Regions from separate parts of the Microbacterium sp. Leaf436 genome, predicted to be linked through region 1. Evidence: predicted binding sites of a transcription regulator. Region 1 holds the regulator's gene; the other holds the start of a gene.

The links. The regulator HspR, encoded in region 1, represses chaperone genes until heat shock. The targets are predictions, from matches to a motif close to AAGTTGAGTCNNNNNGACTCAACTT.
Region 2: a site for HspR is predicted at 7,609-7,633, ahead of ASG45_RS13420 (Hsp20/alpha crystallin family protein). Genes of this name have one in related genera too.

The regions. Positions count from the first base shown of each region.
Region 1 is NZ_LMRB01000001.1:556,126-571,551, forward strand. It holds gene ASG45_RS02690 (DEAD/DEAH box helicase) at 1-452, shown strand, start outside; gene dnaK (molecular chaperone DnaK) at 900-2,774, shown strand; gene ASG45_RS02700 (nucleotide exchange factor GrpE) at 2,784-3,398, shown strand; gene ASG45_RS02705 (DnaJ C-terminal domain-containing protein) at 3,410-4,405, shown strand; gene ASG45_RS02710 (heat shock protein transcriptional repressor HspR) at 4,502-4,939, shown strand; gene ASG45_RS02715 (hypothetical protein) at 5,027-5,620, opposite strand; gene ASG45_RS02720 (ABC transporter ATP-binding protein) at 5,748-7,475, shown strand; gene ASG45_RS02725 (ABC transporter ATP-binding protein) at 7,472-9,649, shown strand; gene ASG45_RS02730 (glycosyltransferase) at 9,847-11,103, shown strand; gene ASG45_RS02735 (glycosyltransferase) at 11,108-12,331, shown strand; gene ASG45_RS02740 (hypothetical protein) at 12,396-12,653, opposite strand; gene ASG45_RS02745 (GlxA family transcriptional regulator) at 12,740-13,753, shown strand; gene ASG45_RS02750 (ATP-dependent Clp protease ATP-binding subunit) at 13,940-15,426, shown strand, end outside.
Region 2 is NZ_LMRB01000004.1:235,804-251,229, forward strand. It holds gene ASG45_RS13370 (AraC family transcriptional regulator) at 1-67, opposite strand, end outside; gene ASG45_RS13375 (hypothetical protein) at 507-848, shown strand; gene ASG45_RS13380 (MarR family transcriptional regulator) at 905-1,369, opposite strand; gene ASG45_RS13385 (hypothetical protein) at 1,598-1,798, shown strand; gene ASG45_RS13390 (glycosyltransferase) at 1,996-3,192, shown strand; gene ASG45_RS13400 (type III polyketide synthase) at 3,643-4,731, shown strand; gene ASG45_RS13405 (methyltransferase domain-containing protein) at 4,818-5,480, shown strand; gene ASG45_RS13410 (FAD-dependent oxidoreductase) at 5,473-6,591, shown strand; gene ASG45_RS13415 (UbiA family prenyltransferase) at 6,614-7,438, opposite strand; gene ASG45_RS13420 (Hsp20/alpha crystallin family protein) at 7,685-8,140, shown strand; gene ASG45_RS13425 (hypothetical protein) at 8,197-8,559, opposite strand; gene ASG45_RS13430 (NAD(P)/FAD-dependent oxidoreductase) at 8,840-10,060, shown strand; gene ASG45_RS13435 (SRPBCC family protein) at 10,204-10,656, shown strand; gene ASG45_RS13440 (aldo/keto reductase) at 10,720-11,712, opposite strand; gene ASG45_RS13445 (hypothetical protein) at 11,874-12,320, shown strand; gene ASG45_RS13450 (Cpe/LpqF family protein) at 12,405-13,733, opposite strand; gene ASG45_RS13455 (GNAT family N-acetyltransferase) at 13,823-14,239, shown strand; gene ASG45_RS13460 (PepSY-associated TM helix domain-containing protein) at 14,289-15,426, opposite strand, start outside.

The DNA of each region.
Region 1 (15,426 bases):
TCGCCCAGGGCGACACCCCGCTGCTGCTCGAGGCCGAGGCCTTCCGTCAGCAGCGCTTCGACAGCGAGCGTCCCGCGCGCGACGGCGGTTCCCGCGACGGGGGTTCGCGTGACGGTGGATCGCGCGACAGCGGTCCGCGCCGCGACACCTCGGGGCGCTTCTCGACTTACCGCATCGCGGTCGGTCGTCGCCAGCGCGTCGAGCCGCGTCAGATCGTCGGCGCTCTCGCGAACGAGGGTGGGCTGCGTCGCAACGACTTCGGTGCGATCCAGATCCGTCAGGACTTCTCGCTCGTCGAGCTGCCCGCCGACCTGTCGAGCGACACGATCGGCCGCCTCGCCGACACCCGCATCTCGGGCCAGCTGATCGACCTGCGCCTCGACGGCGGCGGACGCTCCGCCAAGCGCAGCGACCGCCCGCAGCGCCGTGAGAGCGACCGCGATCGCGACTGACCCCGCGGCATCCGTCCGACGCCCCCGCTGACCTTCGGGTCGCGGGGGCGTCGTGCGTGCAGCGCGTCGCAGGCGCGGCCGCCGCCCGGTGTCGTCCTCACGCCGCGTGCGTGCTGCGGGGCGGGGCATGTCCCACTTCGTGCTGCCTGGGCCCTTCGGGGCTGCACATTTCGGGACACGGTTTGCGCTGCGCGAGACGCTGGGCACGCTGTGGGGCGGGGCATGTCCCACTTCGTGCTGCCTAGACCCCTCGCTGCTGCACATTTCGGGACATGGCCGGCGGCGTGCGACACACGGCATCCAGAAGTTGAGCCAATTCATATCAACTCGGCTTGACCTCGATGCGCGGCCCCGATAACCTTGAGTCATCGGGGCTCAACCCCCGCAGAGACTTTCATCACACCCCGAGTCGTGGCATCCGTCCGGCTCACAAGCAAGGAGACACATATGCCCCGTGCAGTGGGAATCGACCTCGGTACGACCAACTCCGTCGTGAGCGTGCTCGAGGGTGGCGAGCCCAAGGTCATCGCCAACGCCGAGGGTTTCCGTACGACCCCCTCGGTCGTCGCTTTCACGAAGGACGGCGAGGTGCTCGTCGGTGAGACCGCCAAGCGCCAGGCCGTCACGAACGTCGACCGCACCATCTCCAGCGTCAAGCGCCACATGGGCACGACCTGGTCGTTCGACGTCGACGGCAAGAAGTGGACGCCGCAGGAGATCTCGGCCCGCATCCTGCAGAAGCTCAAGCGCGACGCCGAGGAGTACCTGGGCGACACCGTGACCGACGCGGTCATCACGGTCCCCGCGTACTTCAACGACGCCGAGCGTCAGGCCACCAAGGAGGCCGGCGAGATCTCGGGCCTCAACGTGCTGCGCATCATCAACGAGCCCACCGCCGCGGCTCTCGCGTACGGCCTCGACAAGGGCAAAGAAGACGAGCTCATCCTCGTGTTCGACCTCGGTGGCGGAACGTTCGACGTCTCGCTGCTCGAAGTGGGCAAGGACGACGACTTCTCCACCATCCAGGTGCGCTCCACCTCGGGCGACAACCGCCTCGGTGGCGACGACTGGGACCAGCGGGTCGTCGACTACCTCATCAAGCAGTTCAAGGACACGACCGGTGTCGACGTCTCAGGCGACAAGATCGCCCTGCAGCGTCTGAAGGAAGCGGCCGAGCAGGCCAAGAAGGAGCTGTCGAGCTCGACCTCGACCTCCATCAACCTGCCCTACCTGTCGCTCACCGACTCGGGCCCCGTCTCGCTCAGCGAGACCCTCACGCGCGCCAAGTTCGAGGACCTCACCAAGGACCTCCTCGACCGCACACGCAAGCCCTTCTCCGACGTCATCCGCGAGGCCGGCGTCAAGGTGGAGGACATCGCGCACGTGGTGCTCGTGGGCGGCTCGACCCGCATGCCCGCGGTCGCCGAGCTCGTGAAGAAGGAGACCGGCAAGGACGCCAACAAGGGCGTCAACCCCGACGAGGTCGTGGCCGTGGGCGCAGCCCTGCAGGCCGGTGTCCTCAAGGGTGAGCGCAAGGACGTGCTGCTCATCGACGTCACCCCCCTGAGCCTCGGTATCGAGACCAAGGGCGGCATCATGACCAAGCTCATCGAGCGCAACACGGCCATCCCGACCAAGCGCAGCGAGACCTTCACCACCGCCGACGACAACCAGCCGTCGGTCGCGATCCAGGTCTTCCAGGGCGAGCGCGAGTTCACCCGCGACAACAAGCCGCTCGGCACCTTCGAGCTCACCGGCATCGCCCCGGCCCCCCGTGGCATCCCGCAGGTGGAGGTCACCTTCGACATCGACGCGAACGGCATCGTCCACGTCTCGGCGAAGGACAAGGGCACCGGCAAGGAGCAGTCGATGACGATCACGGGTGGCTCGTCGCTGCCCAAGGAAGACATCGAGCGCATGGTGCGCGAGGCCGAAGAGAACGCGGCCGACGACAAGAAGCGCCGCGAGTCCGCCGAGACCCGCAACCAGGCCGAGACCCTGTCGTACTCGATCGAGAAGCTGATCAAAGAGAACGAAGACAAGCTCCCCGCCGAGGTCAAGACCGAGGTCCAGGGCGATGTCGACGCGCTCAAGACGGCACTCGCCGGCGATGACGACGACGCGGTCAAGACCGCGTTCGACAAGCTGAACGCCAGCCAGGGCAAGCTCGGCGAGGCCATCTACGCCTCGTCGCAGGCCGCGGGCGAGCCCGCCGACCCCAACGTCGGCCAGCCCGGCAACGGTGAGACGCCGAACCCCGAGGAAGACGTCATCGACGCCGAGGTCGTCGACGACGAGCCGACCGACGAGACGAAGAAGTAAGCAGAGACCATGGCACACAAGGACGACGAACAGCCCACGGGCTCGGGCGCCGGTCCTGACGAGACGGGGCCGGAGGAGAACACCTCCGGCCCCGCGCCGTCGGGCGAGCAGTCCGAGACGACCGACGCGGATGCCGACGGTCTGACCATCGACGACATCCTCGGCGCCGAGCAGACGCCCGAGGCCGCGGCAGAGGGGGCTTCCTCCGACAAGGAGGCCTCGCTGCTGATCGACCTCAAGCGACTGCAGGCCGAGTACGCCAACTACCGCCGGCGCACCGAAGACCAGCGCGAGCGCGAGATCGAGCGGGCCAAGGGCGAAGCCGTGAAGGGCCTGCTGCCCGTCATGGACGACCTCGACCGCGCGGTCAAGCACGGCGACCTCGTCGAGGGCACGCCCTTCGCCGCCATCGGCGACAAGGTGCGGGCCGTGGCCGAGCGCCTCGGTGTCGTGTCGTACGGCGCCGTCGGCGACGTCTTCGACCCGCAGCAGCACGAGGCCATCTTCCAGGCACCCACCCCCGGCGTGACCGAGACGACGATCCTCGAGGTCGTCGAGGTCGGTTACCGCCTCGGCTCGATCGAGCTGCGACCGGCCAAGGTCGTCGTCGCCGTGCCGGCCTAAGAGGAGGACACATGGCGAGTCAGGACTGGTTCGACAAGGACTTCTACAAGGTCCTCGGCGTCGACAAGAGCGTCAGCGCGGCCGATCTGAAGAAGACCTACCGCAAGCTCGCGCGCCAGTACCACCCCGACTCGAACCCGGGTGACGCGAAGGCCGAGGCCAAGTTCAAGGAGATCAGCGAGGCCTACTCGGTGCTCAACGATCCGGAGCAGCGCGAGGAGTACGACCAGATCCGGGCCATGGGCTCGGGGGCGCGCTTCTCGGCACCGGGTACCGGCGGCGGCGGCGGTTTCGACGACGTCTTCAGCCGGTTCGGTCAACCGCGCAGTGGCGGCGCCGGGGCTCCTCCGGGGGGCTTCGACGACTTCTTCTCGATGTTCGACCAGCAGGGCGGCGCCGGTTTCGGTTCCGGCCGGTTCGGTCAGACCTCGGGCGGATACCGCGGTTACGGCGGACCGCAGCGCGGATCCGACGTCACGGCGCGCACGACGATCGACTTCGTCACGGCGGCCAAGGGCGAGACGATCACCCTGCAGGGCGAAGACAACGTCCCGTTCAAGGTGAAGATCCCGGCCGGGGTGTCGGACGGGCAGAAGATCCGCCTGCGCGGCCGCGGACGCAAGTCGCCCGACGGCGGCGAGAGCGGCGACATCGTCGTGACCGTCGCGGTGCGTCCGCACCCGGTGTTCACGCGCGACGGCCTCCACCTGCGGGTCACGGTGCCGGTCACCTTCACCGAGGCGGCTCTGGGCGCCACGATCGAGGTCCCGACACTCGGGGGGGAGCCGGTGCGACTGCGCGTCGCCCCCGGCACCCCGTCGGGACGGGTGCTGCGCGTCAAGGGACGCGGGATCGAGTCGACCAAGGGCGTCGGCGACCTGCTCGCCGAGGTCCAGGTCGCGGTGCCCACGCACCTCGACGACGCGGCCCGCGAGGCCCTCGAGCGTTTCCACGAGCTCGAACCGAAAGAGAACCCGCGCGCCGACCTGATGGCCAAGGCGCGCTGACGCATCCCACGCGCGTCGTCGCGGTTCTCGGCATCCGATACGTCAGGATGCCGAGAACCCGGCACTCGCACCCGGCACGACGAAAGAGGTGAAGACGTGTCCGAGAGAGAGATCGACGAAGACGCCCCGATCTTCGCCATCGCCGCCGCCGCCGAGCTGTCGAACATGCACCCGCAGACGCTGCGGCAGTACGACCGGCTCGGTCTCGTCGTGCCCGCGCGCACCCAGGGCGGGTCGCGTCGCTACTCGAGCCGCCACGTGCAGCAGTTGCGCGAGGTCGCCCGCCTGTCGGGGGAAGGCATGAGCCTTCCCGCGATCGCGCGCCTCCTCGCCCTCGAGGAGCGCGTGCACGATCTCGCCCGCCGCGTGAACGACCTCGAGCGGCAGCTCACGATCGAGCGGCAGTCCCGCCCCGGTGCGCGCGTCTTCGCCGCCGGCGCGACCGGCTCGGTCGTGACGCTCCGCCACGGCTCGCGCGTGCGTCGCGCGACCGACATCGTGCTCTGGCGCCCGCGCGACATCCACGACGACTGACATCCCGTCGCGGCACCGAGGTTCTGAGCGCGTCGAAGGGTCTGTGCATACGGTGCCCCGACGGCTCGGCCGGAGCGGGGCAGCGGCTCAGGCCGGATCGATCCGCAGCACCGTCGGCGTCTCTCCGACCGAGAGGTCGTCGACGACGCGGAGCGTGCGTGCGATGTCGTCGACCGCGCCGATGACGGTGCCGAACCGCTCGCGGTCGGCGCACACCGCCGTCACCGTGACGAAGTGCGAGCCCGTGTCCCACGTGTAGGTCGCGAACGGGGGAGTCTTCGGATCGATCGGCAGCGGCATCGCGAGCTTCTCGCCGACGCCGAGGTGCGGATTGCGGAACGACTCCGTGTCGTCGTACTCCATCGGCATCATCGCGCGCGCGGTGCGCAGCTGCGCGGTGGCCTCTTGCAGCTGTGCCATCACGACGAGCAGCTCGGGCGCGCTCTTCCACACCCACACCAGAACGCGGCCACCGGCGCGACGCATGAGCAGCGGAGCGGCTTGACTCAGCATCCACGCGAAGGCGCCGCCGCCGGGGCGGGGGGCGGTGCCCGTCGTGCGGGCGGCCTGGCCGAGCAGCATGCCGATGGCGGCCTTGCGGTGTCGTCGGCCGCGGAGGCCGAGTGAACCGGTCACGGGCACCCAGAGGTCGGCGGCGGCGTCGGCCTGCAGTCGAGACATGGCTCCACCCTACGAGCCGCGACCGAACGGGCGCTGAGTTGCAGAAATGGTTCCCCGGTGTCGGAGGTTGGTGCCAGGCTGGTCTTCGCGGTCACGGCGGCCGCGTCAGACCTGCTCCGGAGGTCCCATGCTCGGCAAGATCCTCGTCCGCTACCTGTCCCGGTACCGCTGGCTCCTCGTGGCGCTGCTGGTGTTCCAGTTCGTCGCGGCGATGGCATCCCTCTACCTGCCGCGCCTGAACGCCGACATCATCGATCGCGGCGTCGCCCAGGGCGACACGGGGTTCATCTGGTCGCAGGGCATGATCATGCTCGGCATCTCGCTCGGGCAGATCGTCGCCTCGGTCGTCGCGACCTACTTCGCCGCGCGCGCCGCCATGGCCGCGGGCCGCGACATCCGGCTCGATCTGTTCGAGAAGGTCAGCGGCTTCTCCGAGCGTGAACTGTCGCAGTTCGGCGCCGGTTCCCTCATCACGCGCAACACGAACGACGTGCAGCAGGTGCAGATGCTCGCGATGATGGGCGCCACCATGCTCGTCAGCGCCCCGCTGCTCGCCCTCGGCGGCATCTTCATGGCGCTGCAGCAAGACGTCGGTCTCAGCTGGCTGCTCGGCGTCGCCGTTCCGATCCTGCTGGTCGCGGTCGCCCTCATCATCGCCCGCATGGTGCCGCTGTTCCGCAGCTACCAGTCCAAGCTCGATGCCGTGAACCGGGTGATGCGCGAGCAACTGACCGGGGTGCGCGTGGTGCGCGCCTTCGTGCGCGAGCGCATCGAAGAAGAGCGCTTCCGCGAGGCGAACACCGACATCATGGACGTCGGTCGCAAGGTGGGCTCGCTCTTCGTGCTGCTGTTCCCGCTGGCGATGCTGGTGCTCAACGTCACCGTCGTCGGTGTCATCTGGTTCGGCGGCATCCAGGTCGACGCCGGCGGCGTGCAGATCGGTACCCTCTTCGCGTTCATGCAGTACGTGGCGCAGATCCTCATGGGTGTGCTCATGGCGAGCTTCATGACGGTGATGATCCCGCGCGCGGCCGTGTCGGCCGAGCGCATCGGAGAGGTGCTCGACAGTCACTCGACGCTCGAGCGTCCGGCGAACCCGGTGAGCGTCTTCCCCTCGGTCGGAACCGTCGAGTTCGACGACGTCGCCTTCGCGTACCCGGGAGCCGAGTCGCCCGTGGTGTCGGGCGTCACGTTCGCGGCCCACCCCGGAGAGACCGTGGCGATCGTCGGATCGACGGGGGCGGGAAAGACGACCCTCGTCTCCTTGCTCCCGCGCCTGTTCGACGTGACGGCGGGAGCGGTCCGCGTCGGCGGCGTCGACGTGCGCGAGGCCGACCTCGACCTGCTCTGGAAGAGCATCGGCCTGGTGCCGCAGCGTCCGTTCCTGTTCAGCGGCACGGTGGCATCCAACCTGCGTTTCGGTCGAGAAGACGCCACCGACGACGAACTGTGGCACGCGCTCGAGATCGCCCAGGGTCGCGACTTCGTCGAGGCGATGGAGGGCGGCCTCGACGGCAAGATCGCCCAGGGCGGCACCAACGTCTCGGGCGGGCAGCGCCAGCGCCTCGCCATCGCCCGAGCGATCGTGCACCGGCCGGCGGTGCTCGTCTTCGACGACTCGTTCTCGGCCCTCGACCTCAGCACCGACGCCCGATTGCGGCAGGCGTTGTGGCAAGAGCTCCCCGAGGTGACGAAGATCGTCGTGGCGCAGCGCGTCTCGACCATCACCGGTGCCGACCGGATCGTCGTGCTCGAAGACGGACGCATGGCCGGACTCGGCACGCACGAGGAGCTGCTGCAGTCCAGCACCACCTATCGCGAGATCGTCGAGTCGCAGCTGGGGGTCGAAGCATGAGCACTCCCGACACCCGCACCGAAGAAGAGCGCGCCGAACTCGAGCTCGCCGAACAGGCCCGTCTGAACTCGGGCGACTGGGACAGCGTCGCGCCGGGCAAGGCCTCGGACTTCGGCTCGAGCTTCCGCCGGCTGATCGGACTCCTGCGTCCCCACGCCGGGGCCTTCGGGCTCGTCTCGGTGCTCGGGGCCCTCGGCGTCGTGCTGGCGGTGCTGGCCCCGCGCGTCCTCGGCAACGCCACGAACATCATCTTCGAGGGCGTGGTCTCGCGCGGGCTCGCCGAGCAGTTCCCGGCCGGCACCCCGAAAGACACCGTCGTCGACGCCCTGCGCTCCGCCGGGCAGGGCGACATCGCCAACATCGTCGGCGCGATGGACAACTTCCAGGTCGGCGCGGGCGTCGACTTCGATGCGCTGCGCATCGTGGTCGTGACCGTGCTGGCCATCTACGTCGGCTCGTCGCTGCTGTCGTGGATCCAGGGCTACGTCATCAACATCATCATGGTGCGCACCATGTGGCGCCTGCGTGAAGACGTCGAGGCCAAGGTCAACCGGCTCCCCCTGTCGTACTTCGACAAGGTGCAGCGCGGTGAGCTCATCTCCCGGGTCACGAACGACATCGACAACATCACGCAGACGATGCAGCAGTCGCTCTCGAGCGCTCTCACCTCCGTGCTCACGGTCGTGGGCGTGCTCATCATGATGTTCACCATCTCCTGGCAGCTGGCCCTCGTCGCGCTCATCTCGCTCCCGCTCATGGCGGTCATCTTCGGGGTGATCGGCCCGAAGTCGCAGAAGGCCTTCGGCGAGCAGTGGAAGAAGGTGGGCCGTCTCAACGCCCGCGTCGAGGAGTCGTTCTCGGGTCACGCGCTGGTCAAGGTCTACGGCCGCGAGAAAGACGCCCGCGAGAAGTTCGAGGTCGAGAACGAAGAGCTCTACCAGGCCAGTTTCCGGGCCCAGTTCCTCTCCGGCATGATCATGCCGGGCATGATGTTCGTCGGAAACCTCACCTACGTCGGCATCGCGGTGCTCGGTGGGCTCATGGTGGCCGGCGGGCAGATCCGCCTGGGCGACGTGCAGGCGTTCATCCAGTACTCGCAGCAGTTCACGCAGCCCCTGTCGCAGCTGGGTGGCATGGCCGCGGTCGTGCAGTCGGGTACGGCCTCGGCCGAGCGCGTCTTCGCCCTGCTCGATGCCGACGAGCAAGGCCCCGACGCCCCCGACGCCCCGCGCCCGGGCGACGGACGCGGGGTCATCGAGTTCGAGAACGTCCGCTTCGCGTACTCGCCCGATCGCCCGCTCATCCGCGACCTGTCGTTCCGGGTCGAGCCGGGTCAGACGGTCGCCATCGTCGGACCGACGGGGGCCGGCAAGACCACCTTGGTCAACCTGATCATGCGGTTCTACGAGCTCGACGGCGGGCGCATCCTGCTCGACGGTCAGGACATCGCCGAACTGCGCCGCGACGACGTCCGCTCGCGCACCGGCATGGTGTTGCAAGACCCGTGGCTGTTCGCCGGGACGATCCGCGACAACATCCGCTACGGCCGCGAGACCGCCACCGACGACGAGATCCAGCAAGCCGCCGTCGCCACCCGCGTCGACCAGTTCGTGCACTCGCTCCCCGAGGGGTACGACACCGTCCTCGATGAGGACGCCGCGAACGTCTCGGCGGGTGAGAAACAGCTCATCACCATCGCGCGGGCGTTCGTCGCGCGTCCGTCGGTGCTCATCCTCGACGAGGCGACCTCGTCGGTCGACACGCGCACCGAGCTGCTGCTGCAGCAGGCGATGGCCGCGCTGCGCGAAGGACGCACGTCGTTCGTGATCGCGCACCGCCTGTCGACGATCCGCGATGCCGATCTCATCCTGGTCATGGAGCACGGCGACATCGTCGAGCAGGGGACGCACGACGAGCTGATCGGCACCGAGGGGGCGTACTACCGGCTCTACCGTTCGCAGTTCGAGCAGGCCACCGCCGACGTCGATCTCGCGGCGGCCGAGGCCCCCCGCGCGGCTGATCCCCGGCAGGCGCCGGCCACCGACGACGCCGTGGTGGTGTCGGCGATGGCGGCCGCGGCATCCGAGGTTCCCGCCCCCGCCGGGACCGACGGGCCGCCGCGCCCCGCGCACGGTGCTCCGTCGCCCGACCCGCGGCTCGACGGTCGGGACTGACTCCGCCCGCGCCGATCCGCCCGCCCGGTGCCGCGCCGGGCGGGCGGTGCCGCGTCCGGCGCGCTTCGGGCGCCCACGCCCCCGTCCTCCACACCGCGAGACGGCTCCGGGTTCGCGAAAACCGCTCGGGTACAGTGGTGCGAGCGCATGAACCGCACCGTGCGACCCGTCCGCCGCATAGATAGGCCTCACCACCCGTGACCACTTCTGCGACGCCCGCCGACCATCCCGTATCCGACGACGCGCACGATCCCGCCGTCTCGCGCGAGACTCCCGCCCCGGCCGAACGTCCGCTCACGGTCCTCATCGGCGCCGACACGTTCCTGCCCCACGTCAACGGGGCCGCCCGCTTCGCCGAGCGCCTCGCCGCCGGTCTCGTCGCCCGCGGTCACGACGTGCACGTCGCCGCGCCCAGCATCGGCCGTGGCCACGCGGGCACGGCGACCGAGGTGATCGAGGGGCAGCCGATGACGCTGCACCGTCTTCCGTCGTACCGCTTCCTTCCGCACGACTGGCTCACGTTCGTATGGCCCTGGCGCGCGAAGCACTACGCGCGACTCATGCTCGACCAGATCCGGCCCGACGTCGTGCACATCCAGTCGCACATCATCATCGGCCGAGGACTCGCCCGCGAGGCGCGCAAGCGCGGCATCCCGGTGATCGCCACCAACCACGTGATGCCCGAGAACATCCTCGACTTCACGACCCTGCCCGACTTCCTCGACCGCATCATGCTCAAGCTGGCCTGGGCCGATGCCAAGCGCACCTTCGTCATGACGCGCGCCGTCACGACGCCCACGCGTCGGGCCGCCGACTTCCTGCAGGCGACGATCGGCATCGAGGGTGTCATCCCGATCTCCTGCGGTATCGACCGCTCGAACTACACGCCCGACCTCGAGCCGCGCGACGCGAACCGCATCCTCTTCGTCGGACGCCTCACCACCGAGAAGGGCATCGACGTCATCCTGCGCGCGATGACCAAGATCGACCCCGCCCTCGACGTGACCTTCGACATCGTCGGTGGCGGCGACCAGCGCCGCAACCTCGAGCAGCTCGCCGAGCAGCTCGGTCTCGCGCACCGCGTGACCTTCCACGGCCACACGTCCGAAGAAGAGCTGCGCGCGCTCTACTCGCGCGCGTCGGTCTTCGCGATCGCCTCGATCGCCGAGCTCCAGTCGATCGCGACGATGGAGGCGATGGCCTCCGGCCTGCCGATCGTCGCCGCCAATGCGGTCGCACTCCCGCACCTCGTGCACGACGGCGAGAACGGGTACCTGTTCGAGCCCGGAAACGCCGACGAGCTCGCGGCCCGGTTGACCGACGTGCTCACCGCCGCCCCCGACGAGCGTCGGCGGATGCAGCAGGCGTCGCTCGACGGCGTGATCGTGCACGACATCGGCCGCACCCTCGACACCTTCGAGGCGCTGTACCGCGGACGCCCGCTCCCGGAGTGACCTCGTGCACGTCGTGATGTTCGCCGACCAGCACCTCGAGTCGCTGGGCGGCGCGCAGGTGTCGATGCGGTTGCAGAAGCGCTTCCTCGAGCGCGCGGGCCACGTCGTCACCGTCGTCGCTCCGCGCCTGCACCGCCCTGCGCCCGACGACACCGCCTACCTCGACCTGCCCTCGATCCCCCTCACGCTCGATCGCGAGTACGCGCTCACCTGGCCCGGTGCCCGGACCGACCGGTTCGTGGACTCCGAGATGGGCGCGCGCCTGCCGGTCGACGTCGTGCACGTGCAGGCCGACTTCTGGGGCGCGTACATCGGGCACCGTTTCGCGGCGCGGCACGGCCTGCCCGTCGTGCACACGATGCACAACCGCGTCGACGTGGGCATCGAGGCGACCGCCCCGTTCCCGGGCCTGGTACTGCGCGCGCTGAACGCGTGGGCGCGACGCGCGTTGCCGCGACAGGTCGCCGCGCCGGCGGCGGGACGCGATATCGCACCGGCCGGCAGCGACATCGACGGCTGGGCGTACCTTCGCCGTCTGGCCGCGGTGTCCCGCGCCGTGACCGCCCCCTCGGGTCACTTCGCGCGTCGTCTGGAACGGCACGGTGTCGCCGACGCGGTCGACGTGATCTGGAACGGCATCGACGACGACGCGCTCGACGCCGCCCTCGCGGCCGGACCCACCGAGCGTCGCCCGGGCCGTCCGCGTTTCGTCTGGCTCGGCCGCATGAGCCCCGAGAAGCGCCTGCTCCCCTTCCTCGAGGCGGTCGCCGAGTCGGGGATCGACGCCGAGGTCGAGATCATCGGCGGCGGCGGTCAGCTCCGTGCCGCGCAGCGGCTGATCGAGCGCCGGGCGCCGGTGGCATCCGTCACGTTCGCGGGACGCCTGTCGTACGCCGAGACCCTCCGCCGGCTCGCCGACGCCGACGCCGTGGTGCAGACGTCGATCGGCTTCGAGACGCAGGGCATGACGGTGTTCGAGGCCGCCTCGCTCGGCACCCCCGCCGTCGTCAGCGACCCCGACATCGGCGCCGAGCTCGGCGCCGGGATCTGGACGGTTCCGGATGCCACGGTCGCGGCGCTCTCGCAGACCCTCCGCCGCTCGGCCGCCGACATCGCCGCCGGGTCGCCGGTCACGCCCGACGCGAGCGTCGCGGAGCGGTTCCGCCAGTCGTCGCGCACGGCGGCGATGGTCGCCGTGTACGAGCGGGCGGTCGCCGCGGGGCGCTGACCCGGCGGATCCCACGCCCGCCGAGCCTCGGCCGCGCCGGGGCGGCGTGTGCCGCGTCGTCGGGTCACTCCGTTCCCACGATGCGCAGCGGAGCGGTCGCCGTCGAGGCCGACGGCAGGGTGACGTGCATGCTCGGGCGTGCGGCTTCGACCGCGGGAGCGGCCTGGACCGTCTTCTCCCGCGAGCGGGCCGAACGGGGCGCCGACGGGGCGACGCGCGAGGGGTCGGTGGGGATGCGCCCGTACCCGTCGGTCCGCACGAGCCACACGGTGCCGACGATGCCGGCGAGCGAGAGGATGCCGAGGGCGATGAAGTAAGCCATGGCAGAGACGCTACGAGTAGAGGGAAAGTGTCACGAGTGGCATGATGGACGGTGTTCGTCATATTTCTGCCACACCGGAGGTTCGCATGCGCTCGGTCGCCGTCGTCATCCAGCCCGGCTTCGCCCCGTTCGAGTTCGGCCTCGCGTGCGAAGCTTTCGGCCTCGACCGCAGCGACGACGGCATCCCGAATTTCGACTTCCGCATCGTCGCGCCCGAACCCGGGGTCGTGCCCTCGAACATCGGTTTCTCGGTGAACGTCGATCTCGGTCTCGAGGCGGCGTCCGACGTCGACATCCTGGTTCTCGCCCCCATCCCGCGGGATCAGTGGGGCACCGTCGACCCGCGCGTGGTCGAGGTGGTGCGCGCCGCCCATGCCCGTGGCGCCTGGTTGCTGAGCGTGTGCAGCGGGTCGTTCGTCATCGCCGCCGCCGGGGTGCTCGACGGAAAGCGCGCCACGACGCACTGGCGTTACGCCGATGTCATGGCGCGGATGTATCCGGAGATCGAGGTCGACCCCGACGTGCTCTACGTGCAGTCGGGCAACATCGTTACGAGCGCCGGAACCGCCGCGGGACTCGACGCGTGCCTGCACTTACTGCGCCAGGAGCTCGGTTCGGAGCTCGCCAACCGTATTGCGCGACGCATGGTCGTCGCGCCGCAGCGCGACGGGGGCCAGGCGCAGTTCATCGCCTCGCCGATCCCGATCGACTCGTCGCTCTCGCTGGCTCCGGTGACCGAGTGGATGCTGCAGAACCTGGATGCCGAGCTCTCGGTCGATCGACTCGCGGCACGCGCGCACATGTCCCCGCGCACCTTCGCCCGCCGCTTCAAGGCGGATCTCGGCGCCACGCCCGCGGCCTGGCTCGCGCGCCAACGCCTGCTGCACGCGCAGCGACTGCTCGAAGAGACCGATCTGGGGCTGGACCGCATCGCCGCCGAGTGCGGCTTCGGTTCGGCGGCGGTGCTGCGCCAGAACTTCGCCCGAGCGATGGGACTCACCCCGACCGCCTACCGCGCGCGTTTCTCGTGCAACGCCGATGAGCGAGTCGCCTCCGCGACCGTATCGGCTCCGGCGGTGGCGGAACCGATTCCGGCCTGAGGGCCGCGCCGCGCCCGCTCTCACACCGCCACCGCTCCCGCGCTGCCCGCGCCCGCTCTCACGCCGCGCCCGCGTCCGCGCTACCGCCTGTGCCGCGGCATCCATTGTTCTCACGCCGGTGCACTGCTAAACTTGAGTCCACGCAACTCAAGTTTTTGAGACCGCGAACAGATTTTGGGAGAACACATGAACGCCACGCCACAGCCGGGGCAGGAGGACGCGCGGAGCGCCCTCGAGCAGTTCGGCATCAACCTCACCGACCGTGCCCGCCAGGGCAAGCTCGACCCCGTGATCGGGCGCGACGGCGAGATCCGCCGCGTCAGCCAGGTGCTGACCCGCCGCACGAAGAACAACCCCGTGCTCATCGGCGAACCCGGTGTCGGCAAGACCGCCGTCGTCGAGGGGCTCGCGCAGCGCATCGTCGCGGGCGACGTCGCCGAGAGTCTCAAGAACAAAGAACTCGTGTCGCTCGACATCTCGGCGCTCGTCGCCGGCGCGATGTACCGCGGCCAGTTCGAGGAGCGACTGAAGAGCGTCCTGAAAGAGATCACCGAGTCCGATGGGCGCGTCATCACGTTCATCGACGAGCTGCACGTGCTCATGGGCGCGGGCGGCGGCGAGGGCTCGGTCGCGGCATCCAACATGCTCAAGCCCATGCTCGCCCGCGGCGAGCTGCGGCTGATCGGCGCGACCACGCTCGACGAGTACCGCGAGTTCATCGAGAAGGATGCCGCTCTCGAACGCCGCTTCCAGCAGGTGTACGTCGGCGAGCCCACGGTCGAAGACACCGTGGCGATCCTCCGCGGCCTGAAGGAGCGTTACGAGGCGCACCACAAGGTCGCCATCGCCGATGCGGCGCTGGTCGCCGCAGCGTCGCTGTCGAACCGCTACATCCCCGCGCGCCAGCTGCCCGACAAGGCCATCGACCTGATCGACGAGGCGGCCTCGCGTCTGCGCATGGAGATCGACTCCGCGCCCCTCGAGATCGACGAGCTGCGCCGACACGTCGATCGCCTGAAGCTCGAAGAGCTCGCGCTGAAGAAAGAGAAGGACGCGGCCTCGAAGGAGCGTCTCGCCACGCTCCGCGACACCCTCGCCGGCGAGCAGGCCAAACTCGACGAGCTGCAGGCCCGGTGGGAGCGCGAGCGCGCCTCGCTCAACCGCGTCGGCGACCTGAAGACCCGTCTCGACTCGGCGCGCGTGGATGCCGAGCGCGCCCAGCGCGAGGGCAACCTCGAACGCGCGTCGCGGTTGCTGTACGCCGAGATCCCGGCGCTCGAGCGCGAGCTCATGGCCGCCGAGCGCGAGGAGCCCACCGGCGACCGGATGGTCAACGATCAGGTCACCGACGAGGACATCGCGGCGGTCATCGCCGCCTGGACCGGCATTCCGGTCGGGCGCCTGCTGCAGGGCGAGACCGAGAAGCTGCTGCACCTCGAGCGCGAGCTCGGCAAGCGCCTGATCGGGCAACGCGATGCCGTGAAGGCGGTGTCCGACGCCGTCCGCCGCTCGCGCGCCGGGATCAGCGACCCGAACCGTCCGGTCGGATCGTTCCTGTTCCTCGGCCCGACCGGTGTCGGCAAGACCGAGCTGGCGAAGTCGCTCGCCGACTTCCTCTTCGACGACGAGCACGCCATGGTGCGCATCGACATGTCGGAGTACGGCGAGAAGCA
Region 2 (15,426 bases), on a different contig from region 1:
GGACGACCGACTGCCACAGCTGCTCCACCGTCTCGGCGTCGCGGGTCTCGATGTTCGTATGCTCCACGAGGTCTTCCTAAATCGTCCCAATTCGTGCGGCAAGACCATTGCGCTCCATGGCAAGGATCGATATGGGACCGCTCTCACGGCGCCGTAAGCGGGCGTCCGTGCACGAACGTGGATGCCCCCCATCCGTCTCCCAGCGTACTGGGGCAATTCATAGCGAGCGGCCACCGCGCCGTCGGCCGCCGCGCGCGCGCCTCCGGCCGGGGAGCGCAACCCGCCTCACGCCGCATTGACCGCCACCGCCGCGCTCGCGAGGATTCCGAGAGCAGCTCCTTCGGGGTGCGGCATCCGGCGTCCTCCGTTCCCCGGCGCGACGGTCGGATCGTCTCGGTGCGGGGCTCGTGACCCCGCACCGAGACGGCCCACCCCGCGCGGGAGCCCCGGCACGGACATAATGGAGGCAGCCGCCGCCGGGTGTGCCGATACCCGAGGGGATGCCGATGCCTTTTCGCACGATGAGCACGCTCCAGGAGTGGGTCGACGACTTCCGGGCGCTCGGGTTCGACGACGCGGAGATCCTGCGCGTCATCCCGCAGGACGGCGAAGACGGCGCCGACGCCGGCCTCGTCGCCGCGCAGCTGCGCAGCGTCTCGACGACCTTCTACGTGGCGCCGAGCAGCGAGGTCGGATCGACCGACTGGGCCGTGACTTTCGAACCGCGCGAAGATGCGGCTCCGCTGCCCGCCGGGCAGGTCATGGCGTTGTCCGGCGAGCTGGCCACCCTGGCGGCTCTGTGCTCGTTCCTGCAGGCCCGGTCCGAGGCGTTCCTCGCGCGAGCCTGACGCTCTCGGCTCCACCGCGGTGTGGAGGTCGGGAGGTCACGCCTCAGCGTGGCGACTCAGTGCTCGGCCGCGCTCGCCACCGTCGCGATGAGGTGCTGCAGCAGCGACGCCGCCGCATCCGCGCGCTCCGCATCGATGCCGGCGATCGCCGCCTCGATGCCGTTGTCGAAGGCGCGCAGCGCGTTCCACGGGGGGCTGTCGAGGTCGACCGTCGCCGTGATGTGGTTGACCCGCCGATCGTCTTCGTCGAGATCGCGGCGCACGGCGCCGCGCTGGACGAGACGGTCGATGAGGGTCGTCACACCGGCCGAGGTGATACCCAGGTGATCGCGCACGTGGGAGGGACGTGCGCCGGGGTTGTCGGCGACGAACACGAGCGCACGCGCGTCGAGCTCGTTGAGCGCGAGTTCGCGGCGGGCTTCGGCGGCGGCGGCGCGCCGAGCCTCGCCGTATGCGAGCAGGGCGCGCCCCAGGTCGGACCCCGCCGAGGGGGACGACGAAGAATCGGAAGACGTCTGCACGACCCCCGATCGTAGCGACTCCATCCCAGAGGCCGTCTCGTCACGAGGCGGAGGAGCCGGATGATGCCCTCGTCTCCTCCGCCTCGAGCCGAGCCCGTCATCTGGACCCGCGGCGTTGCCCCGCATGCGCAGCAGGGCGGTGCTGTCAAGGGCGGGCCCCGCCGCTCGCCGCCGGTCTATGACGGAACAAGGACAGTTCCGTCGGGAGACGGGAGCGAGGAGAAGACCATGATCTACGGACAACACGGCGCACAGGACGACGCCCAGCACGCGGGCTCGGTGTGGAGCATCGCGATGTCGACCGCGATGGGCAACGGCATCGTGCCGAGGGCGGCCGAGGACCGACGGGGGACGCGTGCGGCCCCGCGCTGGCCCTGGTCGCGCACCCGCACGATCGTCGAGCCGATGGTGGTCGCGCCCCGAGCCTGAACCACCGCTCTTCCTACCGACGCGTCGGCTCCCACCCCCGGGAGCCGGCGCGTCGGCCTGTGTCCGGGCGTTCATACGATGGTTTCCACGGCGTAACCCGCCGCACCGGGCCGACCCTTCAGCATGGGACGACCGCATCCGCGGTGATCGGCGACAGCACCCCCACGAGCGGTGCTCCTCCCCCGGAAGGCCCCGCGATGATTCGACCCCTGCGCGTGCTGTCGTTGTACGAGGGCTTCTTCGCCGGGGGCGCACGGATCCTGCATTCCGACGTCATCGCGGGTCTCGCCGCCGGCGGTGCGCAGCAGCACCGGGTGCTCTCGCTCACCTCCGCCGCCCGTCGAGACGCGTCGCTGCAGCTCGCCCGCGACGACACGCGCTATCGCCGTCTGCGCCGCGCCGGGGTGCGCATCGACGCCCTCGACCGCATCGCGGGCGATCACCCGGTGCACCCCGAAGACTTCACCCGGCCCGAACTCGAGCGGGCGGCCCATCTCTTCGCCGACGCCGACGTCGTGCTCTCGCTGAAAGAGCAGCCGCTCAGCCTCGTGGTGGCCCTCGATCGCGCCGGGCTCCTGCCCGCACGGCCGGTGGCGGCGTGCCTGCACCGCTCCGATCCCACGCATTCGGGGCCGGCGCTGGGGTGGTTGCGCGATGCCGGGGCCTCCGGCGCCGTGTCGGCCACGATCGCCTGCGCCTCGTCGACGTCGACCGCCTACGCCCGCGCCGGCGTCATCACCGAGCAGGCGTGGGTCATCGACAACGGCATCGACACCCGTCGTTTCCGCCCAGGCACCCGGGCCGAGCGTCACCGCATCCGCGAGGGTCTCGGCATCCCGGAGTCCGCCCCCGTCGTGCTGCTGGCGGCACGCTTCGACGCCATGAAAGACCCGGGGCTGTTCCTCGCGGCGGTGGCGCGCCATGCGGCGCACTCCCCCGGCGCCCACTACGTCATGTGCGGTTCGGGCATGACCCGCGACAATCCCCTGTTCACCGCCCTGCTCGCCGAGAACGGCATCGACGTCACGGTAGCGCTGCACGCCCTGGGACTGCGCGAAGACATGCCGCAGCTGTATCGCGCGGCCGACATCGTGGCCCTCACCAGCGCCTTCGGCGAAGCCTCGCCCCTCTGCCTGGCCGAGGGAGCGGCATCCGGAGCCGTCCCCGTGACCACCGACGTCGGCGACGCCGCCCGGATGGTCGCGGGCTTCGGCCTGGTCACGCCCCGCGACGCCGCCGCGATCGCCGCCGCCTGGGACGACGCGCTGGGTCGCCGCAGCGAGCTGCGCCGCGCCGCCCTCGCCGCACGGACGCGCATCGACCGCAGGCGCATGGTCGACGATTACCGTGGTGCGATCTCGAGCCTGCTGCTGCCGAGCGTCCTGGCCGCCTGACCCTCGGCGCGCGGTGAGAGCACCGTCCCCCTGTGGCACGGGACCGACGGATTCCGCCCCACGCGCGGGTGGCGAGAAACAGACCGGGCGCGCACGAGATGGACGTCCTCCGCGACACCCGGATACGGTGGCGAGTCATGGGGCGACTGAGCATCGACGATGCTTCGGTGCCGAGGCGACCCCTCGGCGGCGGTTGGGGCGTCGTGGCGGCGCTGATCGTGCAGGCGGTGTGTGTTTCTCTGGCCTTCGCGCTCGGGGCGGTCGGGGGTTGGGCGTGGTCCTGGATGCTTTTTCTCGCCGTCCCCGCCGTCAACGTCGTCGTCTACGGGATGGGAAGTCGGCGCACTCCGTAACGTCTCGGCTCACGCGAGGCCGCGCGTCACCATAGACGCCGCACCGACACCGCGCTATCCCCGCCGCCGGTGCTCCGATCCGTGTCTACAGTGAGGCATGACCGCGCGCATCCTCTCGATCGGCACGGCCCTGCCCGAGACCCGCGTCGAGCAATCGGCCCTGCGCGACCTCTTCGCCGCGCAGCCCGGGTTCGACCGCAAGGGCCAACGCCTGGTGGGTGCGGCCTTCGATGCCGCCGCCATCGACACCCGCCACGTCGTGCTGCCGCAGCTCGCCGGCGGCACCGGGGGCGGGCTCGGCGTCCGCGACGGCGACACGCTGCTCATGCCGTCCACGGGAGCCCGCAACGCGGAGTACCGCCGCACCGCACCCGCCCTGTTCGCCGAGGCGTCGCGCGCCGCGATCGAGGGTTCGGGGCGGACGCCGGATGCCATCACGCACGTCGTGACCGTCTCGTGCACCGGCATGTTCGCGCCGGGTCCCGACTACCACCTCGTGCGCGACCTCGGCCTGCCGACCTCGGCCGAGCGGTACCACCTCGGTTTCATCGGATGCGCGGCCGCGATCCCCGCGCTGCGGCTCGCGGCGCGGATCGTGACCGCCGACCCCGACGCCGTCGTACTCGTGGCGTGCGCCGAGCTGTGCTCGCTGCACTGGCAGACCTCGTCGCACCCCGACCAGATCGTCGCCGCCTCGGTGTTCGCCGACGGCGCGGCGGCCGCGGTCGTGGCATCCGGAGACTCATCGCACCCCGGTCTCGACCTCGACGACTTCGCCACCCACGTCACCGACGAGGGCGAGAAGGACATGGCCTGGACGGTGGGCGACTCCGGATTCGAGATGACCCTCACCCCCGAGGTGCCGCGCATCATCGGGCGCGAGATCGCCGGCATCGCCGCCGACGTGCTGGGCGACCTGAGCGACGTCGACGCGTGGGCCGTGCATCCCGGCGGCCGCAGCATCCTCGACCGCGTCGAGAGCGTTCTCGCCCTGGATGCCGCCGCCCTGGCGCCCTCGCGGGAGGTGCTGCGCGCCCACGGCAACATGTCGAGTGCGACCCTGCTGTTCATCCTGCGCGACCTGCTGGCCGACGTCGCGCACCCCGACGGGGAGCGGATCGCCGCGCTGGCCTTCGGCCCCGGCCTGACGGTCGAGGCGGCGCGTCTGACGCTGCGCCGCCCGTGAGCGCCGCGCGAGGCCCCGCAACCAGCGACGGAGCCACCGGCCTCTGGCGCAGCCTCGCCCGACGCGATGCGGCGCTCACCGAGCTGATGGACGACCCCGACTGCGACCCGCGCGTCCTGGCGGCGACGTATCGGCGGTTCGACGTCTTGAACCGCCTGGTCTCGGCCTGGGGGCACGTGTACCGCACGCGCGTCCGCCCGCAGTTGCAGGCGCTCGGCCGCCCCGCCCGCGCGCTCGACCTGGGGTGCGGCGGCGGCGACGTCGCCGTCCGTCTGGCGGGCCTGGCCGCGCGCGACGGGTTCGACGTCGAGTGGACCGGCGCCGATCCCGACCCCCGCGCCATCGCCTCGGCCCGCGCGCGCGAACGACCGGGCGTGCGGTTCGTGGCCCAGGACTCGGGCGCCCTGCGCGCCGCGGGCGAACGCTACGACCTGGTCGTGTCGAACCACGTGCTGCACCACCTCGACGCCGCGGCCCTGGCGACGTTCGCCGAGGACTCGCTCGCCCTCTCGAGCGGTCGGGTGCTGCACGCCGACATCGCCCGCGGTCGACTGGCCTACGCCCTGTACGCCGCGGGGATCGCTCCGCTGTCGGCCGGCACGTTCCTGCGCGTCGACGGACTGCGCTCGATCCGCCGCAGCTATCGCGCCCCCGAGCTGGCCGCCGCGCTCGGCGGGCCCTGGCGGGTCGAGACGCCGGCGCCCTTCCGTGTTCTCGCCGTGGCCGAGGGGCGGGCGGAGCGTGCCTGAGGTGCTGGTGGTCGGAGCCGGACCCGTCGGCCTCGCCCTGGCGGCCGACCTGCGGGTGCGCGGGGTCGACGTCGAGATCGTCGAGAAGCGCGCCGGCACCGGATCCGGGTCGCGGGCCATCGGCATCCACTCCCCCGCGCTCGCCCTCCTCGAGGCGTCGGGCGCGACCGAGGCCCTGCTGGCGCGGGCGGAGACGATCGTCCGCGGCGAGGCGCGGGCCGACGGCCGACTGCTCGCGGCGATTCGGTTCGACCGCCTGCGTGCGCGTCATCCGTACGTCGCCGCCCTCCCCCAGGCCGACACGATGGAGGTGCTGACCGGCCTCGCGCCGCGCGTGCGTCGGGGGGTCGCGATCACCGCCGTGCACGACGACGGCCGGGGTGTACGCGTGCGCGCCACCGGTCCGCGCGGTGACGAGGAGATCCGCGCCCGCGTCGTCGTCGTGGCCTCGGGATGGGCGGGCCGAGACCTCGTGTACCGCCCCGGCGCCGTTCGGACGCACCACTACCCCGACCGTTACGTCATGGCCGACGTCGTCGCTCCCGGTGGCCCCGTCGCCCGGGTGCACCTGGAACGCCAGGGCGTGCTGGAGTCGTTCCCGCTGCCCGGCGGACGCCGCCGGCTGGTGGCGTGGGCGGGCACCGACGAGGTGGCGGATGCCGTCGGGACCCTCGAGCGGGCCGTCGCCGAGCGCGCCGGGCTCGAGGTCGACATCGCCGAGGCGACGACGTTCCGCGTGCGGCGCGCCGTGGCTCCGGCGCTGCGGCGCGGCCGCGTCGTGGTGATCGGCGACGCCGCCCACGAGGTGAGCCCCATCGGCGGTCAGGGGATGAATCTCGGGCTGCTCGACGCCCTCACGCTGGCCCCGCTGCTGCCCGGGTGGGTGCGGACGGGCGAGGCGGTCGGCCTCGGACGATGGGAGACCGACCGTCTGGCCTCGGCGCGGCACGCGGCGCACCTGGCCTGGCTCAACACGATGCTCGGGCGAGCCACGGGCCCGCTCGCCCACCCCCTGCGCACCGGGGCGCTGCGCACCATGCTGCGGGGGGCGGGGGGCGCGCTGTTCACGCGCGCGTACGCCATGCGGCTGGATCGCGCCGCCCGCGACTGACGAGCCGCCCGGGCGGGAGGAGTCAGGTCACGACGAGTTGAGCGGCGAGCAGCAGAGCCGCCAGCATCGTGAGCTGGAACACCGCGCGTCCGGGCGCGCGCACGAGCACGAGCACCACGGCCGTGGCCGCCACCGCGACGACGGCGGTGAAGAAGATCGCGCCGAGCACCGTGGCATCCGTGCCGATCAGCACCGCCACCGCTCCGGCGACGACGCCGACCGCCGCGAGCACCACCGAGACCCGCGCACCGAGGCGGTGCGGAAGGCCCCGTACGCCCGTGCGCCGATCTTCGTCGAGGTCTCGTACGACATTGGTCAGATGCACGGCCGCGCCGAGGGCGGCTCCCGCGAGCGACGCCCACGGGGCAGCCAGCGCGGGAGAGGCGAGGGACAGCGTCGCGAACGACGGGAAGAGCCCGAAACTCAGCACGAACGGCACGATCGACGCCAGCGTCGACTTCAGCCCGGCGTTGTATGCCCACGCCGAGGCCAGGGCCACCGCGTGCGCGGCGACGAGTCCGGGGCCGAGCGGCACCGACAGGAGCACGGCGAGGAGCGCGGACGCCACGGCCACCCCGAGCGCACGTTCCGGAGTGATCGCTCCCCCGGCGATGGGCTTGTCCGAGCGGCCGACGGCGGCGTCGCGCGCGCCGTCGATCGCGTCGTTCGACAGGCCCACCGACACCTGCCCCGCGAACACGGCGATCACCAGCAGCGCGAGTCGCCCGGGCTCGACCCCGGCGGCGAGGCCGAGGGCCAGCGACAGAACGGTCACGACCAGGGTCGGCCCCGGGTGGGTCGCGCCCCACAGCGCCCGCACGAGGGGCGGCTTCGCCGCGGCATCCATCACCCGATGACGCTACCGCGGCTGCGCACTCGGGCGGCCGACCCGCCCGGGCGCCGCGCCACCACCACGTTGAGTGTCCAGGACACGCCGCCGAGACCGGCCCCGGCACGGCGCGTCTTGGACACTCAACAGCCTTGGCACTCTCCTATCGAGAGTGCTAATCTGCTGCCACGTTGAGCGCACAAGGCTCAACTTCATCGAACTCCGGATGCCGATATCCGGACCGACCGAAAAGGAGAACCGACCATGGCCACTTACGACCCCTTCCGCGACCTCGACCGCCTCGCGTCGACCCTTCTCGACGCCCGTCGCGGGGGCGGACCGCGCCGGATGCCGATGGACCTCTACCGCGACGGCGACCACTACGTGCTCTCGGCCGACCTTCCCGGGGTCGACCCGGGCTCGGTCGACATCGACGTCGACGGTCAGCTGCTGACCATCCGCGCCGAACGCACCCTCGCCACCGGCGACGACGTCAAGTGGATCACCCGCGAGCGCGAGACGGCCACCTTCGTCCGCCAGCTCAACCTCGGCCAGGGCATCGACACCGACGGCATCAGCGCCGCCTACCGCAACGGGGTGCTGTCGGTCACGATCCCGGTGAGCGAGAAGGCGAAGCCGCGCCGCATCGCGGTGTCCACCGACGACCACGACGGCGTCATCCGCGCGCACGAGAGCGAACCGCAGCTCATCGAGCAGTAATCCACCGCGAAGAGAGGGGTCGGCCCGAACGGACCGACCCCTCTCTCGCGCGTCGCTCAGAGGTCTTCGGGCGCCAGGTCTCCCTGGCCCTCTTCGCCGAGCTCGACGACGCCCGGGTCCTGACCCTGCGAGTCGGTGCCGGTGGACCCGGGGTGGATGTCGTCGAACGGGATGTCGGTGTCGTCGGCGGCGATCTCGGCCGGGTCTGCGCCCGTCGCGGTCGCGGGGGCGATGTCCTGCGGGTCGACGCCCTCGTCGAGGGCCGTCGTGGCATCCCACTCCGCCTGGGCGGGGTCGAGCGCGGGGTCGGGCTCGATCGAGGTGTCGCCGTCGCGCAGGGGCTGCACGCCCGCGATGCCGACGTCGGCGGCGGGGGTCGACGAGTCGGCGGGGGACGGGTCGATCGAGGCGTCGCTCATGAGGATCCTTTCGTCGAACGCACCGGGGTGCGTCACCGCTGATCGGCGGTACCTCCATCCAACGATGCCGACGCGGCCGCGCCCCGCCCCTTGACAGGCCCGGCCCGCGCACGGACTACGCGAAGCAACGGGCGCGCTCCCGCTGCAGCGGCACAGCAGAAGGGCGCCTGTCGACCGCGGACCCTCCCCAGCGCCCGAGTCGTCCGCCCGACCGATGCTGTCAACCGGGTGGTGCCCGGATGCCGATGACGACACCGTGAGGGAGACGAGAGGATCCCCCATGAACGACTCGAGCCGCACCGTCGCTCGCGCCGACACCCCCCGCATCGTGATCATCGGCGGGGGCAACGCCGGACTGTCGGTGGCCGGACGCCTCCACCGGGCCCGCGCCGGAGACATCACCGTGATCGAGCCGCGGACGCAGCACGTCTTCGCGCCCCTCCAGTCGCACATCGCGGGAGGCGCGGCACGGGCCAGCGAGGCCGTCCGCGCGCAGGCCGACGTGATCCCCCCGGGCACCCGCTGGCTGCGCGACGAGGTCTTCACGGTGGATGCCGCGGCCCGCCGCGTGCATCTCGTGTCGGGCGGTCATCTCGACTACGACCAGCTCGTGGTGTGCGCCGGCCTGCGCATGGCATGGGAGCAGATCCCGGGCCTGCCCGAGGCCATGGCGGCACCGAACGGCATCTCGAACTACGACTACGACCTCGCCGCGAAAGCCTCACCGGTGCTGCGCGACCTGCGCTCCGGCACGGTCGTGTTCACCCAGCCGCCCGAGCCCGCGTCCTGCGGCGCGGCCGCGCAGAAGCCGATGTACCTCGCGTGCGACTGGTGGCGCGCGATCGGTGTGCGCGACGACCTGCGCGTGGTCTTCGTCGCCCCCGACCCCGTGCCCTTCGGCATCCCGGCCATCGACCGCGAGCTGCAGCGCAAACTCGACGAGTACGGCATCGAGGTGCACTACAGCCGCGAGGTGCGGTCGGTGGATGCCGAGGCGCAGACGATCACGATCGGTCACGGCGAGGCCGAAGAGACCCTGGCGTACGACGTGCTGCACGCGGTCCCTCCGCAGCGGGCGCCGGAGTGGATCGCCGGCAGCGGGCTGGCGGCATCCGACGATCCGCACGGGTTCGTCGACGTCGATCCCGAGACGCTGCAGCACACGCGGTATCCAGAGATCTGGTCGGTCGGCGATGCCGCCGCGGTGGCGACCCGCCGTTCCGGGGGCGCGATCCGGCAGCAGGCGAAAGCCCTCGTGAAGAACATGACGGCGGTGAGAGCCGGGCGCTCCCCCTCCGCGAAGTACGACGGCTACAGCGTCGTGCCGTTCACGGTGTCGCGCGGCACCGTCGTCTTCGCCGAGTTCGATCGTCAGGGGCGCCTGCAGCCCACGATCCCCTTCTGGCGTTCGCTGTATCGAGAGCGCGCCCTGTCGTGGATCGCCGACCGTCGGGTGCTGCCCTGGGTCTACTGGCACCTGATCCTGCGCGGTCGCGCCTAAGCCGCGGGGCGAATCCCCGAACGACCCCGGCGCGCCGCGCACGCCCATAGGGCACGCGAGCCGATCCCTCAACCCCGGGGGCAGCTCGCCCGTGACGAGCGAAGACTGGGACCAGCCCCGGAAACCACACGAAAGAGGACACCATGGCACAGGTCATCGAAACCATCGACGTCAACGTTCCCGTCCGCGTCGCCTACAACCAGTGGACGCAGTTCGAGGAGTTCCCGCACTTCATGAGCTTCGTCGAGTCGATCACGCAGAAGAGCGACACCCTCACGCACTGGAAGGTGAAGATCGCCGGTGCCGAGCGCGAGTTCGACGCCGAGATCACCGAGCAGCACCCCGACGAGCGCGTCGCCTGGAACAGCGTCGGCGGCGACGAGAACCACGCGGGTGTCGTGACGTTCCACCGTCTCTCCGACGACGAGACGCGCGTCACCGTGCAGATCGACTGGGAGCCCACCGGAGTCCTCGAGAAGCTCGGTGCCGTCTTCGGCGCCGACGACCACTCGGTGAAGAAGGACCTCGACAACTTCAAGAAGTACATCGAGTCGCGCGGTGCCGAGTCCGGCGCCTGGCGCGGCGACGTCAGCTGACGTCATAGACAGGAAAGCCGGGTCCACCCTTCGGGGCGGACCCGGCTTTCGCGTGTCAGACGCTCACCACTGCGGGTGGATCTCCGCCCGCAGACGGCGGTCGTAGACGTCACGCACCAACGCGTCGAAGGCGTCGAGGTCGAAGCCCTCGTCGAGGAGCTGTGCGGCCCCGGCGTTCGATGTGGCCTGCGCCACCGAACGGGCGCCCGGGATCACCGAGGTGATGCCCTCGCGCGAGGCGATCCACGCCAGCGTAGCGGCGGGCAGGGTGACTCCCTCGGGAAGCGAGGCCTTGAGCTCGTCGGCCGCGGCCACTCCCTCGGCGAACGGGACGCCCGAGAACGTCTCCCCCTTGTCGAACGCCTCGCCGTTGCGGTTGTACGTGCGGTGGTCGTCCTTGTCGAACGTCGTGTCGGCGGTGTATTTGCCCGAGAGCAGACCGCTCGCCAACGGCACGCGGGCCAACACGGCGACGTTCTTCTCGGCCGCCATCGGCAGCACCTCGTCGAGGGGCTTGAGCCGGAACGGGTTGAAGATGATCTGCAGGTTGCTGAGGTTCGGCCGGCGGAGCGCCGAGAGGGCCTGCTCCATCGTCTCGACCGACGCACCGTAGGCGGCGATGACGCCCTCGGCGACGAGCTGGTCGAGCGCGTCGTAGGTGGCGTCGTCGTCGATCACGGCTGACGGCGGGCAGTGCAACTGCACGAGGTCGAGGGTGTCGGTGCCGAGCAGCCGCCGCGAGCGGTCGATCCACCCACGGAAGTTCTCCATCGTGTAGTTCTCGGGCACCTGGTCTTCGCGACGGCCCATCTTGGTCGCCACGGTGATGCCCGTGGCGGCGGTGTCGTTCAGGAACTTTCCGATGATCTCTTCGGACCGGCCGTCGCCGTACACGTCGGCGGTGTCGAAGAGCGTGACGCCGGCGTCGGCCGAGGCGGCCAGCACGGCGAGGGCCTCGTCTTCGCTGACACCGCCCCAGTCGGGGCCGAGCTGCCAAGTACCGAGGCCGATCACCGAGACGTCACGGCCGGTGCGGGAGAGGGGACGCTGCTGCATTGCGGTTCCTTTCGAAGCTGGTTCCGAGCCTATCCAGCGCGTCCGGCACCGGGGCCGCGGCCCACCGGACGCCCCCTGCGCACCCCGTGGCGGTCGTCAAGCCCGTTCGCCCGGTCGGCGGTCGCCTCTAGCGTGGCGGCACACCCCACGGAAGGAACGCCATGAACACTCCCGCCGACCGGCTCCCCGGAGCCGACGAAGAGAACATCGTCCCCGAGTCCGAGGGCCTGGCCGCCGATGTGCCCGCCGGCGCCGCCGGCGCCGACACCGGTGCCGTCGGAGCGGCGCAGATCGACGCCGACGACGAAGCCCGCATCCAGGGCATCTCGAGCCAGAACGACCTGCCCGGAGTCGGCACCCGCGCCGCCGACGGCCTCACCGAGCGGGGCACCGACGACGCCCGCGGCGAGGGCGGCTCGACCTCGCGGCACACCGAGGACACCGGCGGCGGCTCGGCCACCGCGCACGCGGCTTCGGACGCTCCCGCCGAGGGCGAACCGCACGTCGACGCCGACGACCCCATCGCGAAGTTCCAGCCCGGTGTCGGCCGTGATTCGGCGGCATCCAGCAAGATCGCCCAGAGCCTGCCCGACCCCGACGACGCGTGATCCCGCCGGGGGCGGCCCTCCGGTCGCCCCCGCGCACGGTCCCAGCCCCCTCGACGGGCTCCCGGCCTCCCGCGGCGGCGAGGCTCAGCGTGCGAGGCGCAGGGCGTCCTCGGCGAGGTGGAAGAAGTCGCCCATCGCCGCGGTCACGGCCTGCGCGTCGTCGGCCGAGAGAAGCAGCACCACCGTCGCCTCGCCCTCGTCGTCGCGCACGAACCAGCTGCCGGTCAGCACGCCCAGGCTCGAACCGCCCTTGAAGCCGACGTAGGGCCACGTGCCGACGTCGAGTCCCGCACCGGGGTTCTCGCTCAGGATGGCGAGCACCTCGGCATCCTGGGTCTGCTGCAGCGCCCGATGCACGGCGGCGATGTCGGTGGCCGAGGCGAACCAGTCGAATCCGTCCTGCCATACCGGGGTCGTCACGTCGGTGACGCCGACGGCCAGCGGGGCGGCGTCGATGCGGTCGAGCAGCGCGCGCTTCGCGGCGTCGTCGGCACGCGCCCACTCCTCGCGCAGAGCCGGGTCGCCCCAACCCAGGGTGAACAGCTCCTTGGTCGAGAGGAAGGGCGTCAACGCGGCGGGGTCCGCGTGGCCGCTGCGCGCGACCGCCGCTTCGACGCGCTCACGCCCGAGCCGCTCGATGAGCAGGTCGGTGGCGGTGTTGTCGCTGATGCGGATCATGGCCGAGGCGGCCTCGCGCACCGACACCTCGGTGCCGGTGGGGGCGTTCTGCAGCTCGCCCGAGGGCAGGCTGCGATCGGCGTCGTCGAGCACGAGCGTCTCGTCCCAGGCGAGATCCCCGGATGCCACGGCATCGGCCGCCGCGAGCAGCACGTACAGCTTGAAGATCGAGGCGAGGGGAGCTGCCCGTTCGGTGTCCATCGCCACGACGTCGTCGTCTCCGCGCCGGATCAGCGCGCTGACCTCGCCGGGAAGATCGCCCAGGCGCTGCTCCACCTCGTCGAGCGAGGTGGAGGTCTCCCACGGCTCGGCGACCGGGGCGAACACCATGCCGGTGATGCGGTCGTTGCCGTCGATCGCGAGCGAGAGGTCGAACGGATCGCCGAGCGTGCCGGCGAGGGTCGCGACCGCCTGCGTCTCGGTGCCCTGGTACGCGGTCACGGTGAAGGGCGCCGCCGGGCGGATCTGCCGATTGAGCAGCTCGGCGATGTCATCGGCCGACACCTGCTGCTGGAAGTCCTCGTGCAGCACGCGCGACCAGTCGCCGGCGGTCGTGTCGGCCTCGGCCTCGAGCACGTCGATCACCCAGGTCAGCCGCTCCCCCACGGGGGTGGCCGGCACCTCGACCGAGGCCGCGGGAGTCGCGGGAGTGTCGGGCGCGGAGCTGGTGCACGCGGTGAGGGCGGCGATCGTGGCGATCGAGAGGGCGGCGGCGAGGCGACGGGCGAAAGTCACGGGAGTCCTTCCGAGGGGGGCTTTCCACGCTACGGACCCGCTTCGCACGCCGCCTCCCTCGCGAGACGGAGATACGCGAAGGTGGAGGCATGCACGACCTCCGCCTCGAACCCCTCGCCCCCTCTCTCGACGACTACCTCGAGCTGCGCCGTGCCTCGGGCCTGACCCCCAAGCGTTCCGATCAGGGCGCGCCCGCGCTCGCGAACAGCTGGGCCTGGCGTCGGATCGTGGATGCCACGGGTCGATCGATCGCGATGGGCCGGGTCGTCGGCGACGGCGGGTGGTACTTCCTCATCGCCGACATGGCCACGCTGCCCGAGTACCAGCGACGCGGTCTCGGCCGCCGCATCCTCGAGGACCTTCTCGCGGAGATCCGCGCGAAGGCCCCCGAGGGTGCCTACGTGACCCTGCTGGCCGACCCTCCGGGTCAGGCGCTGTACCGCAGCCTGGGCTTCACCGAGCCGACGACGGGTTCGGTGACGATGCACCTGCTGCTCGAGCACTGAGCGGGCCGCCTCGCGGGGGCCGGGCGCCGCGCCGTCACACCGTGGGCCGTCACGCCGCGGGTCGCCTTGCCCCGGTCCGCCGCCGCGCCCGGAGACCGAGCAGCACGTCGAGCACCACGAACGCCGCGAGCGTGTAGCCGACGAGCGGCAGGAACAGCCCGATCGCCACCGCGACCACGAGCACCGCCCCGATCCCCCACCAGGGCGCCCCGCGCAGCACGCCGCGCGCCGGCGCCGACGCGAGGCCGCGGGTCGGGCGACGGTTCCACCACATCGCGTAGCCCCAGACGACGAGCGCGGCGATGCCGATCGCCAGGGCGAACAGCACGAGCTGGTTGACGAGACCGAACAGGGTGCCCATGTGCAGGTCGACGCCCCAGCGCGACAGCTTGGCGAGCAGCGGATAGTCGGCGAAGTCGACCCGATCGGTCACGCGCAGGGTCGATGCGTCGATGGCCACGGCATCCACTTCGGTCGGGAAGCTGCGGTGCACCTCCTGCACGACCCACGCGTCGCCGACGGCGGCCGGCGGGCGGATCTCGACGTCGCCGGTGTTGACGTTGACGCGCTTCGCGACGGCGAGGACGGCGTCGAACGTGGCCGGGTCCGCCGCCCCCGGGGTGTCGGCGTGCGCCCCGCCGCCGTGTCCGGCGTGCTCGCCGCCGGCCTCCGCCTCCGCACCGAGCGAGGTCGTCAACGCGGGAGTCCCCTCACCGATCGCGGCACGCAGGTCGGAGACGTGCGCGCCCGCCGAGGCCGACCAGGTGATGCCCGTCGCCGCGAGGAAGACCGCGCCCAGCACGACCCAGATCCCGACGGCCGAGTGCCAGCCCGACAGCTTGCGGTACCCCCGGTGCGCGCGGTTCGGCCGCAGCAGGTCGCGGCGCCCGCGGCGGCTGCGCACGAAGCGGCCGATCCACAGCCCGAGGCCCGCGAGCGAGACGATCCCGAGCCAGGATGCCGCGAGCTCGCTGTACAGCCGGCCCGGCTCGCCCAGGTGCAGCGAGCGGTGCAGGTCGCTGATCCAGTGCCGCAGGGGCAGCGCGCCGCTCGTGCCGTACGCGGGCAGGTCGCCGCGGATCTCGGCCGTCGCGGGGTCGACGAAGATCGCCCGCGTCGTGCTTTCGGGTAGCGCCTCGTCGGCGAACAGGACGCGCGTGGTGTCACCGGGCGCGGGGGCGGGCCGT